4 regions of the Paenibacillus sp. 2TAB19 genome follow, and region 2 is predicted to be linked to each of the others. Evidence: riboswitches for the same ligand, from Rfam matches in the RefSeq annotation. Region 2 holds a riboswitch; each other region holds the start of a gene.

Region 1 (3,108 bases), on a different contig from region 2:
GCAGTTAATAAAATAAGAAGAGCAACCATGAATAAATTGAATCCTATACCCATTTTCGTTTCTCACTACCCTTTGTTTTTTGAATTTTTTAGTTAACCAACCTGTACATCTCCTAACGTTAGGAGTGTGGTAATTAAACTATACKGAATGATTACAACATATGACAACCGTCGTATGCAACGTTAAGCGCCGTTTTTGCACGATAAACGGTATTTTGGAAAGCACGATGGCTTGTTTTCATTGAATATCGTCCCTTTACAACCCTCTAATGCGAGCATATGATAAGTTCATAAGAACTTGTAAGCAAATTTGACGAAGTCGTGAATGCMAGGAGGAAGGAATATGGAGTCCTTTACGCTTACTCGAAAAGAGATGGCGGAGCTGTTACTCTCCTTGCGCGGCAGCAGCAGTCAGAAGCCGATTCAAGTGCTGCAGAGCGCTTGGGCGAAGTCGCATCGGTACGATCTGGAGAAGGGGACGACATTGCCTGCCTTTCTCGCCACGCTTCTGCCGCCTATAATAGAGAAGTTAATTAAGGGCAGTGAGGTGAAAGGCTTCTCGCTGCAGGAAATATCGGCGCTGGGTCAGCTTATTGAATATTCGAACCTTTCCATTACTTCTATGCAAAATTGGGTCAAAAGAGACTTTAYGTCGTATTTTGACTGTCCGAAGGCCGGGAAGAAATATTCCCTTAATCAAGCTGCGCTGTTGTTCATTATCGATGATCTGAAGTCGAATCTCGACTTCGAGTCGATACGTAAGCTGTTCGAGATTGTGCTCGGTAAGCCGGAAGACGAGTCCGATGATCTTGTCGGTCCGATCGAACTGTACGCCACTTATACGAAGATGTTCGAGGAGCTCGACGCGAATAACGACCAATTACTCGATATTACCGGCCATCTGAAGGGGCAGCCACACCAGGACCTGCTTACAGAGGAGGTCATTCGAGGAGCGGCCAATCGGTTTGCGGACAGGCTGTCGGGATTGACGGACAAGCAGCGGGAAGCGATACGCAATATTTTGCTGGTAGCCGTCATATCGATTCAAACGTCCTATTTTCATACTCTCGCAAGAAGGTATTGCAATGCGACCCTGTTCCTGAATTCGCCATGAAAAAATAGGAAAAAAGGATGTACATGAGAGGAAATCTGTCCTATAATGTAAGCTGATGTAAAAAACAGACAAACTGAAAAAGGCAAACTTGTCGAAAGGCAAGGACGCAAAGTTATGGGCCTAAGGGGCAAGACGCTATGGCTGCCAGACCGCCAGTTGGTTAGATTAGCTTTATTTAGCTATCCGCCGACTGGGGCCTGGATAGCTTTTTTGCTATTTTTCGAGTAGACAGAGGGAGCGGGAGAATCAGCATGAAGGCAGCATCGTGGGCAACAACAGGAAAAGCATGGCTTGGCAAAGCACTGCAAACAGTAAGGCAAGTAAGCTTGAAAAAGTTGAACGGGAAGAAGATTACGACGAAGTTGTTTATTATCTCCGCCATTATTACCCTATTTAACTTAGGTGCTGGGGCATTCATCTATACCCAGAACTTATCGGTAGCAAACGCGGTAGATGAGTCCGAGAAGCTGTCCGAAGCTGAACGTAATTACCAAGCGGTGTCGGGCAAGCTGCTGAAGACGATGCTGAAAATGATCGATGCGATCGAGAACGGTACCGAGGAAGAGAACGCTGTTGCGATTAAGACGGAGTTAGCGACAATCCCGACTAGCTTAGAGCAATTAAGTAAACAATTCGAGGCTATGGATATTAAATATCCGGCCGAAGAGAATGCTCAAAAATATGTGAATCAGATCAAGGTGCTGGATCTTGCCTATACGAATTTGAGCACGACTTCTATTGATGTCAATGCATTAACGGCTGAAGAAAAGTCGCTGCGCGTGTCGGATCTGATCAGCGTCTACACGATCATAATTGATTTTTCCAAAGAAGCGATGGAGAAAAAGTTGTCTGAAGATACGCAGTCTATGCAGAAGTCGCTTAACAAAAGCGTCGATAGCGCGAATATAATCATTCTCGTGAATGTCATCCTATTGGCGGTATTGCCTGCCTTTATGATATTTGGCATTACACGTTCGATTAAGACCGGCTTGTCCGGCATTATGAAACGGATCGAAGCGTACCGGAACAATCAATTCACGGAGCAGTCGAAGCTGCAGCGCGCCGATGAATTCGGAGATATCGACGCATCGCTCGCCGACATGGGCAGCAACCTGCGCGAGACGATCAAAGCGACGATTGATGTGAGCGGTACGGTGTTAGGCGTATCGAACCAGATGACGGAGAAGATCGGCAGCAACCGTGACGCTTCCGAGCAGGTCAAAGGCCAGATCGAATATGGCAAGACGTCATTGCAAGCCCAGTATGACGACGCATCATCGATTTCGGCGGTAACCGAACAAATCTCGGCAAGCTCGGAAGAGATCGCGGCGTCCAGTGAGTACATAAATGGCGATATGCAGAAGATGAAGCAAGCATCGCTTAACGGCTCGCAACAGATGGCGGGCGTTGTGCTGAAAGTGAATGAGACGGCGGAGCAGTTCGATAAACTGACGGCCGCATTCGAATCGATGAATGAACGCTACGGCAATGTTGCGAAGTTCCTGGCAGGCATTCAAGATATTAATACGCAGACGAATCTATTATCGCTTAACGCATCGATCGAATCGGCACGCGCAGGCGAGCACGGTCGCGGCTTCGCGGTCGTTGCAGAAGAAATTCGCAAGATGTCGGGTCAGACCGACGCAATCTCGAAGCAGATTACGAAGGAGCTGGCGCTTATTCAAGCGGATGTCGCAGCCAGCGGCCGTACGATAAGCCAATTCTCGGATGTCATCAAGTCTACTCGCGAGACGTCGGAAACGGCTAGCGAGACGTTCCAGGCAATTGAAGCGCAGAGCGGAGTGTTATCTGATCAAGTGAGTGAAATATCGACTGCGATCAACGAGATTACGCAAGGCATGACGCATATCGTTACGGCCGTCGATAAGCTGCTGGAGAAATCGACGGAAGTGAACGGCCAGATGGAAGGAATAAGCGGTCTGTCCGACATGCAGAACGGCATTTCCGACGAGCTGGGCGAATTGTCGAAGCGGT
Region 2 (3,108 bases):
TTCTCCTCCGATTGCCCAAGCATATACGCTTGAGCTTGCAGGCGCTCGCTGTTTTTCTGCGTCTCACCGAACATGTGGACGAGATTGACCGCCATTTGCTTGAAGTTGCTAATTAAGGCATGGATCTCGAAAATATTGCTGGACGGCCATTCGATCAGGTCTTCCTGCTTTAGGCGGCTCGGCAGATTGTTCGTCGCTTCGGCTAGTCGCTTCAAGCTTCTGCCTAGCCAGCGGTTAATGAAGAACGCAACAAGTGCGGCGAATAAGGCGAGTGTAATCAAATAAATGAAATGCGTGATGTATTTATTAAAAAGATAGTATTGATAGTTATGTAAAGGAATATCGATATGGATCATGAGGCCCGTATCATGGATGGGCGAGGCGTAACGGAACTTGCCTTCATGCCAAGTCGAGATATGGAGCGGATGCTCTTTAAGTACAGGAATAAGCAATTGAAGGTTGTTGCTTAGCGCTTTGTTAATCCGGTAGCTTGAGGTGTCATTACGGATGCTGCCGTTCCAAGGGATGACAGTGCCGCTTCCATCTGTAATGGTAATGGTGTATAGAGTGGACGAATGCTTGGCAATCAGCGATTGCAGGTATGCAAGCGTGGCCTCGGACTTATTGTCGTCATATCGAATCCTGCTCTCCATATATTCTCTTCCGATCATCGAAGCTACGTTGCTGGAAAGCTGCTCGGCGTGGCGGCTGGCTTCCTTGAAGGAGCCCGTGCTGCTAATGTAAATATTCAATAGAAACGGCAGTATAACGCACACGATCGAGAAATGAAACATGACGCGGTTGAGGGAGCTGGATCTGCGCCAATTGCGAGCGATGCCGGACCACTTTGAGAGCGGCAAATATTGCAGGGCAATATCGGCACACAGCGCGTTCAGCAGTCCGTTGATCGCCACAATCGACGTAACGAGCATCAGATCGGTCCCCATAGCGTTATATTGACCAACATGCGTAATATACGTTAGTGGGGCAGCGATAAGCAGCCAAAAGGCAGCGTCGCAGACGAACAGATGACTCGGGAACTTGCGAACGAGCAGACCGACAATGGCAATTTCCAGCAGTCCGATGTTATGGAATAGAGATTGATCCATAAGCTGAGTCCCAATCGTATGCACGACTGCGGCGGCCAGCAATCCGAGCCAGAACCCGAACAAGCGAAGTCCGACTAACAGGAATACGCTTGTAAAGGTGAATGTTATGCCATATAGAAAGGGATAGCCAAGTCTCTCGCTGATTAAAGCGAGCAGCGTGCATAGTAGAAAGGACAGGGCGATGATCCATCGATTACGCTTCGGTTGCTGTACAGTACTCAATTCGGGCCTCCTGGTAATATGTCAATGGAACGATTACGGTTGGATTTGACAATAAAAAAAGGATGCCAAACGGCACCCTCCTGCGGTCACGAATCATTAGGGTAACCCGGCGATCATGGCGTCATTACGCTGTAGACCCGTAGCTTTGCGTCCTATGCTTTCGCATAGTTTGCCCTTTGCCTATTCGGCTTTTCACCTAATATTCGACAATTTATTCTAAATTCCTTCTTTTTTTGAAGTATAGGAATATAGTTTCACACTATACCTCATGCCTATACTTCACCGGAATGAAACGCGCCTCGCCACCAAGGATGGCACAGAACCGAGCTGCGCAAAGACGCAGCTAACGGTTCGTGCGTAGCGACAGCCTTTTCACCTTGCGCAAACTTGAAAACTAAGCTTTCAGTACGTCGTGATCGACATAACGCTCGCCATTCATTTCGCTAATGATGTTGATAGCAGCTTTGGCGCCGTCGCCGGCCGTAATGATCGCATGAACGCTTACGCCTGCTACCGTTCCAGCGGCCCAGATTCCGGGAATGTTCGTTTTGCCGCTTGGATCGACAGCGACTACCGTCTTGATGCGCGGCTCAGTACCCGCTTTTGTCTGAACGCCGATATGCTCGGCAAGGTCAGTTGCGGCTCCGGTAGCGAGCAGGACATGCTTTGCCTCGTAAGCTCCGCCATCGGATTCAATCATGAAGCCGCCTTCGATGACAGTAATGTTCTGAACGGTTTCCTCCTTAATCTCGGTGCCGAATTTGAGCGCCTGCTTCTTGCCTGTCTCGATGAGATCGGGACCGCCGATTTCGACAACGCCGTAATGGTTCTCGAACCATGCGCGTTTCGTCATCCCTTTGTTATTTTCGAACATGACTGTCTTTTTGCCTGCCTTCGCGCTAAAGATCGCTGCGCTTGCTCCTGCGGGTCCAGCTCCGATAATTGCAATATCGTACACGCGTCCAACCTCCAAATGTATTTATTTCGTTCCTCTTTCGTTTTCGCCAATATTATATAAATGTTCCGCGGCAAAAATCAATCGGACAATTCTAGCCCGTTCACGATATGTTCATTATTGACGCGTTGCATTCGAACCGCGTCTTTGATATAGTTCGAATATCGAATAGTTCTACAGTAGAATTAGTTTGTCCGAGTCATTGAAGTCATTAGTGTTCGGACCATTACGACAGAGAAGGAGGATCTGATGCGGGAATGGATCTCAAACTATCCAAAGAAATTATACATCGCTACGAGGCTGCCCACTTCTTGGTTAACCGCCGATTAAACGCTTTGATACGCGAGCTGATGCCGGAAGAGCTGACGATCGACCAGTTCTCGACGCTGCGATATTTGCATAGCCAGGGGCGGAGCACGTCCTCGGAGCTGGCTGATATTTTCTGCGTGGGCAAAAGCTCGATTACGGCCATTATTAATCGCCTTTTCGACAAGAATCTGATTTATCGTCTGCCTGATGAGAAGGATCGGCGCGTCACGTATTTAGCGCTGACAAAGGAGGGAAAGCAGCTTTTTGACGAGATGGATGTAAAGATGTATGAGCTGCTGCTAAAGTATATCAGCCCGTTCGACGAGCAGGAAGCGATCACGTTCATTCAGACGTTCGAGAAGCTCGCTCATGAACTAGGCAAACCACAATAAGGCTATGAAGCGTAATCGTGAAGGGAGAGCAGAGAGAGAATGAGAGTCATACTGAAGCTGAAGTGGTTAGTGCTTGTATTATGGATTGCGGTGGCAGCAGGGCTGATGATTACCGCGCCGG
Region 3 (3,108 bases), on a different contig from region 2:
GGGACAGGAGCAGGAGCTTAGTGAGCTTCTGCAGATCCGCAGAGACAAACTAGACGAGCTTCGCGCTTTAGGCGTTGACCCATTCGGCAAGAAGTTCGAGCGCACTCATAATGCCAAAGATATACTAACAGCCTATGAAGCGTCTACGAAGGAAGAGCTGGAAGGCCAAGCGGTTAAAGTGAGCATCGCCGGCCGTATTATGCAGAAGCGCGGCATGGGCAAGGCAGGCTTCGCGCATATCCAGGACTTGAGCGGCAAGATTCAAATCTACGTCCGCAAGGACACGGTCGAAGAGCATAAGTTCGCTGCTTTCGATCTGCTTGATATTGGTGATATTGTCGGCGTACATGGCGTCGTGTTCAAGACGAATACAGGCGAAGTTTCCGTCAAAGCGCAAGATGTTGACGTATTGACGAAGTCGTTGCTTCCGCTGCCTGACAAGTACCATGGCCTGAAGGACGTCGAACTGCGCTATCGTCAACGTTATGTCGACCTGATTGTGAATCCGGACGTTCAACAAACGTTTATTACCCGGTCCAAAATCATTCAATCGATGCGCCGTTATCTCGATTCGAGAGGTTACTTAGAAGTAGAGACACCAACGTTGCACTCGATAGCGGGCGGAGCTGCTGCTCGTCCTTTCATCACTCATCATAATGCGCTAGATATGCAGCTTTATATGCGTATTGCGATCGAGCTTCATCTAAAACGTCTTATCGTGGGCGGCTTGGAGAAGGTATATGAGATCGGCCGCGTATACCGCAACGAGGGTATCTCGACGCGTCACAACCCTGAGTTCACAATGATCGAGCTGTATGAGGCTTACGCTGACTACAAAGATATTATGGCTCTGACCGAGAATCTGATTGCGCATATCGCACAAGAGGTGCTTGGCACAACGAAGATTATGTACCAAGGCCAAGAAGTCGACTTGACTCCGCAATGGCGCCGCGTCTCGATGGTAGATCTCGTGAAGGAACTTACAGGTGTCGACTTCAGCGTGGAGATGACCGACGAGGAAGCACATCGCCTTGCTAAAGAGCATAAAGTTGCGGTTGAGCCGCATATGACGTTTGGTCATATCTTGAACGCGTTCTTCGAAACATTTGGCGAGCATACGCTCATCCAGCCTACGTTCGTTACCGGACATCCGGTTGCGATCTCGCCGCTGGCGAAGAAGAGTGAAGCCGATCCGCGCTTCACGGACCGCTTCGAGCTATTCATCGTAGCACGCGAGCACGCGAACGCCTTTACCGAGCTGAACGATCCGATTGACCAGCGCGAACGGTTCGAGGCACAGCTCGTAGAGAAAGAGCACGGCAACGACGAAGCGCATGAGATGGATGATGACTTCATCCGCGCCCTTGAATACGGCATGCCGCCTACTGGCGGTTTGGGAATCGGCATCGACCGTCTCATTATGCTGTTAACGAATGCGCCTTCGATCCGGGACGTACTGTTGTTCCCGCATATGAGAGATCATCGCTCTGGCGAGTAAGAGACGAGCTATATGGAAGCAAGATATAAATAACTATAGAAGCGTGGCCGTGTTGATGGTGAATAACCGTCTGACGGCCGCGCTTTTTCTTATTTCTTCTACTAATTATCATGATGAAATTTGTCGAACAAACGCATGAATACGCATACATTTAATGGCGTGAAATTTATGTTCTCAAAATGCTAATCTAGTATTGACACCTTCATAGTAACAGTAATAGAATAGGACTTGCGAATCACAATTGTTACATATTTATGCAAAAAAGCTAACAAAACAACAATATCTCATGTAAATCGCAAACCATCCGAAAGGTTGGGACGCAAAGCCAGGAGTCTAAGGCATCGTTAAGCTATCGATGCTATGATCGTCCGACCGCCATGAACTGTCATGGCGGTCTTTTTTATTTTGCGGAAGCCATGACGTCATATATTATGGGGGAGGGTATTTATGATTAAGAAGAAGTGGTTGAAGTCAGCCCTATTGTTGAAGTTGGTCGTCATCTTAACGATCGGTACGGCTGGTACGGTTTTTGCCCATGGAAGCGGCGGTGGGGCGGCAAGCAATTGCAGCGGCGATTATGTGGATGAGGTCTTCTTTTACAACTATAATTTTTCCCTATCCGATGATGGGGACCAAGTCGTTAGCGGTTCCCGCGACTACGATAAAACCAATTTGAACTGGAATGCGGGAGATGGTTATGCCATTACTTGCGTGAAAGTTGAAGGGTTATCGGATGGTGCAACTAAAACCTATGAGTATGACGGCGGTGCTATTAGCGGAAGTGGCCTTCAGGCGCCTCAGTATGCTTATGAGAAATACGAAAAAGTCAACGGTAAGTGGAAATGGGTAACTTATTATAAAGAACAAACAATATCCTATGTGAAATTTTACTACAAGGAACTGCCGGCTCCAGGCTGCACGGAAGGCTACGATGCCAGCTATAAATATACGGTAGGTAATTCTAATAGCTTTGAAGTAGGACCTAGCGGCAAAAAAGTCGTGAGCGGCGAATTAAAGAACAACAAGAAGACTGTTAATTGGAACGTAATCAACGACACGGATTTATTGAAACATGATGTCGTGTGCGTAAAGATTACTTGGAAATCGGGCAACAAATATAAAACGGAGACGACATCCTACGGAGCAAGCGGGACCAAATCCGGTTCCTCGACAGCTCAGACGGATAAAATCCGTGAAATCGAGTTTTTCGTGAAGAAGACTGTAATTGTACCGACACCGGAACCAACAGCAACACCAGAACCAACACCGACTCCGACGCCGGAGCCGACAGCAACACCAGAACCAACAGCGACCCCGACACCGGAGCCGACAGCAACACCAGAACCAACAGCGACTCCGACACCGGAGCCGACAGCAACACCAGAACCAACAGCGACCCCGACACCGGAGCCGGCAGCAACACCAGAACCAACAGCGACTCCGACACCGGAGCCGACAGCAACACCAGAACCAACGCCGACTCCGACACCGGAGCCGACAGCAACGCCAGAACCAACGCCGACTCCGACACCGGAGCCGACAGCAACGCCAGAACCAACGCCGACTCCGACACCGGAGCCTACAGCAACGCCAGAACCAACGCCGGCACC
Region 4 (3,108 bases), on a different contig from region 2:
CTGATCGTGTTTTCTTTCGATTCGGTCGTTATCGTATTGGCCGTAATCGTAATCGTTTTTCCTGCAGGTACAGTCACCTCATTAGTAGACTCGTCATTGCCTTCGAGTACGTACCAAGTAATGGTGATATCTTCATTGCTCGAGTTGTGCACTCTCCATTTGCGAGTGGAGCTCGGATTAACGGTACATACATTCGTAATAGTAAGTTCCGGCTGTTCCGGCTCTACAGTAGGAGTCGGCTCCGGTGTTGGTGTAGGAGTCGGCTCCGGTGTTGGTGTAGGAGTCGGCTCTGGCGTAGGTGTAGGAGTCGGCTCCGGTGTTGGTGTAGGAGTCGGCTCCGGTGTTGGCGTAGGAGTCGGTTCCGGCGTAGGTGTAGGAGTCGGCTCCGGTGTTGGTGTAGGAGTCGGCTCCGGCGTAGGCGTAGGAGTCGGCTCCGGCGTTGGCGTAGGAGTCGGTTCCGGCGTTGGCGTAGGAGTCGGTTCCGGCGTTGGTGTAGGAGTCGGCTCCGGCGTTGGCGTAGGAGTCGGTGGTGTGCAGTCTTCGCCTGGATTTGGTGCAGTTAGTGATTTGCTGTAGTCGTCGCCCCATTTGATCGTGATCGATCCAGGAGCGCCCGAGACGTCGATTGGCGATGAGTCATTTCCATAAATGTATTCTTCATGCCATGAACCAGTAGTTTTCCATTTAAAATAAAACTTCACGTTACTTTCGTTCGTTACGATCCATTTGCGGGATTGGCCAGGATCGTCCGTACAAGCGGCAATGACGGATAGGATAGGGGTGTTGTATACCTTAACCTCTTTCGTCTTTCCCTTCTCGACTTTAACCGACTGGCCGCTGCTTGAGATCGAAGTTGTAAAGCCCGCCGGGACGACCTCGACTACCTTGTAGTCGCCCGGTTCCAGATCTTCGAATTCTACATAGCCAGAGTTATTGGTTGTGCCAGAGGTAATTACTGTGCCGCCTTTAAGTACTTGGAACGTTACGCCGCTTTGGGCTTTCGTGTCATCATCGTCATAGAAGTACTTTTTGTAGACTTTGATGTTGCCGCATTTGTCGCCCCAGTCGCCGCCATAGGTGCCTTGGATACCTTCTCCGGATATCCGCGGGCTGCCACCGCCGATGCAATTGCTGCCGCCACCGCCGCCGCTTTTTGTAAATAACAATTCCGTTAGGCTTTCAGGAGAAGGCAACTTCGTTGCGGGTACTTCGGAAGGCTCGTCAGAAGGTGGCGCACTTTCCTCATCCGGGAGGACAACTGTTTCCTCGGAAGGCGGCAAAGTCGATTCCACCGCAGACTCCTCGCCCGTGTTTTCCGTGCCCTGCGCCATGACGATCGAGCCAAGGAACATGGACAAGACGAGCATGATGGACAAGATGACCGCAAACTGTTTTTTGACCAACTTCATTGTTCACTCTCCTCTTAGATTTGGATAATCTAGTTCTAAGAGGGCCGGTTACACTACTAGCTCCGTATAATCCAAGTGTCCAAATGCAGATTATACATCATCGCTTCCCTAAAAAGCATGAATGATAAGAGGTGCTCTCCCCCCTTCCTCCACTCTATCTGCTTTCCTATACTACTTATGCTATGGTTTGCTCTAAAATGATAACATATATTGGTATTTCTGCAAGGGTGTTAAAATGTTGAAATATGTAGGAAAGAATATGCCCGTGTCGAAAGTCACGACGAACCACCTATTTTTCAACTTGTCCGCTTTTACCGGAACCTGTGGGCGCTATATCGCATATAGTGTCGCATAGAGGAGGTGACCGCCGTGTTGGAACTTCTGCTTCTTGTCATTGGATGTTATATAGCGGCTGCATTGTCGGTTCATCTGGCTTTTTGGATACGGCAAGGACGGAAGCGGGCGAGCAAGCATTATGTCCTTATAGCCGACCAGGATCAGCATAATATGGAATGGTATATGCGTTCTTTAATGACGTTCTCTCGCCAAACGGGCAATGAGGTGAAAGTCACGGTCGTTGATAATGGCGCAAGTGCAGAGACGCTTGCTATTGTTGATCGAATGGCTCGGAAAGGGAATAAGATTACCGTACACGAACTACCGGAAATATTGAAGCGAAGCCGCCATGACACCGGCCTGGAAACAGGTGTAACGATTGGAGAAAGCGATGCCAATCAGCTTATGTGGCAGCTGCAGGCTGAAGGCATATTGAAGGATGGTATCCAAGCCGTGCTGATCGATTTGCAAAATCCGGTTGATTTGTCCAAAATGCCGTTCTAGTATATACTACAATTAATATCGGTAAGGAAAGTGAAGCACACTTTGTAGCGCTTAATGCGCCTCGGGTGTGCTTTTTTTGCGTTCTTTGGTTTAGGGAAGACGGTAACGCACTAAGAAATACAATATGCGGGAGGCAAGGAAAAGATGCGGGCTTATGTGTATGTGATTTGCAAGATAGGTAAATGGAGCGCTTATACGACAATTGCACCGGCTATTGATCGGATGTATTGGCTTCACCATGCGATTGGTCAACGTATGGGGAGAGCGGGGGAAGCGGCGATGGAAGGTTGGCTTTGGCGGCAGCCGCTGCCGCTCGGAGATGCTTGCAGAGCGGCGGAGCTTTGGAATAGAGAGCAGGAGCGACGAGGAGGGAAGGGGAGTGAAGGCGAGGATGTGATTGGCGGGCTCGCCGCTTATGTGGCGCGAGCGTGTAGTGAGGGTGCCGGCGCGCGGCGGAGCATGCGCACCGGGAAGCGGCAGGGCGATAGCCTGCGCGGGGGCGCGGAGCGCTGGGAGCGAGCGGCGGTAGAGCGCGAGCTTTGGGGTGGCGCGGCAAGCGATAGCGGGGCTGCGCTGGAGGCGGTGGCCGCCGCCGCGAGGCAGGCTGCGGCGCTCTTGCAAGGGCGCGCGCTGCTGCGGGGCGAAGCGCAGGCGCTGCTTGAGGGCGCGGGCGTGCCCGGTGCGGACAGCGGCTGGAGCGATGTGCTCCAGCTGGCTGCTCTGCTCGGGCTCGTGCGCCTGCACGGTTCGGTTGCCGCAACTGCCGGCAACCGGACAAGCCTGCTGCGCCGGAGCCGGCGCGAACTTCGCTGCTTGCGCTGCGGCAGCGGAGAACCACAGATGCGCCGCACAACCTGCG

Evidence for each region. Region 2 has a riboswitch for cyclic di-GMP ahead of AB4Z33_RS11765 (EAL domain-containing protein). Riboswitches for the same ligand answer to the same signal wherever they lie in the genome.
Region 1: another riboswitch for cyclic di-GMP. It lies ahead of AB4Z33_RS30375 (methyl-accepting chemotaxis protein); the one in region 2 lies ahead of AB4Z33_RS11765 (EAL domain-containing protein).
Region 3: another riboswitch for cyclic di-GMP. It lies ahead of AB4Z33_RS11160 (LPXTG cell wall anchor domain-containing protein); the one in region 2 lies ahead of AB4Z33_RS11765 (EAL domain-containing protein).
Region 4: another riboswitch for cyclic di-GMP. It lies ahead of AB4Z33_RS08160 (SpaA isopeptide-forming pilin-related protein); the one in region 2 lies ahead of AB4Z33_RS11765 (EAL domain-containing protein).

What each region holds. Positions count from the first base shown of each region.
Region 1 covers NZ_JBFRGE010000157.1:20-3,127, forward strand. Annotated here, with positions in the region: gene AB4Z33_RS30370 (DUF1836 domain-containing protein) at 343-1,113, shown strand; cyclic di-GMP riboswitch class I at 1,185-1,270, shown strand; gene AB4Z33_RS30375 (methyl-accepting chemotaxis protein) at 1,365-3,108, shown strand, end outside.
Region 2 covers NZ_JBFRGE010000021.1:36,652-39,759, reverse strand. Annotated here, with positions in the region: gene AB4Z33_RS11765 (EAL domain-containing protein) at 1-1,331, opposite strand, end outside; cyclic di-GMP riboswitch class I at 1,429-1,515, opposite strand; gene AB4Z33_RS11760 (FAD-dependent oxidoreductase) at 1,726-2,289, opposite strand; gene AB4Z33_RS11755 (MarR family winged helix-turn-helix transcriptional regulator) at 2,544-2,987, shown strand; gene AB4Z33_RS11750 (MMPL family transporter) at 3,027-3,108, shown strand, end outside.
Region 3 covers NZ_JBFRGE010000020.1:689-3,796, reverse strand. Annotated here, with positions in the region: gene lysS (lysine--tRNA ligase) at 1-1,498, shown strand, start outside; cyclic di-GMP riboswitch class I at 1,783-1,878, shown strand; gene AB4Z33_RS11160 (LPXTG cell wall anchor domain-containing protein) at 1,946-3,108, shown strand, end outside.
Region 4 covers NZ_JBFRGE010000013.1:21,572-24,679, reverse strand. Annotated here, with positions in the region: gene AB4Z33_RS08160 (SpaA isopeptide-forming pilin-related protein) at 1-1,409, opposite strand, end outside; cyclic di-GMP riboswitch class II at 1,443-1,524, opposite strand; gene AB4Z33_RS08155 (hypothetical protein) at 1,779-2,249, shown strand; gene AB4Z33_RS08150 (DEAD/DEAH box helicase) at 2,394-3,108, shown strand, end outside.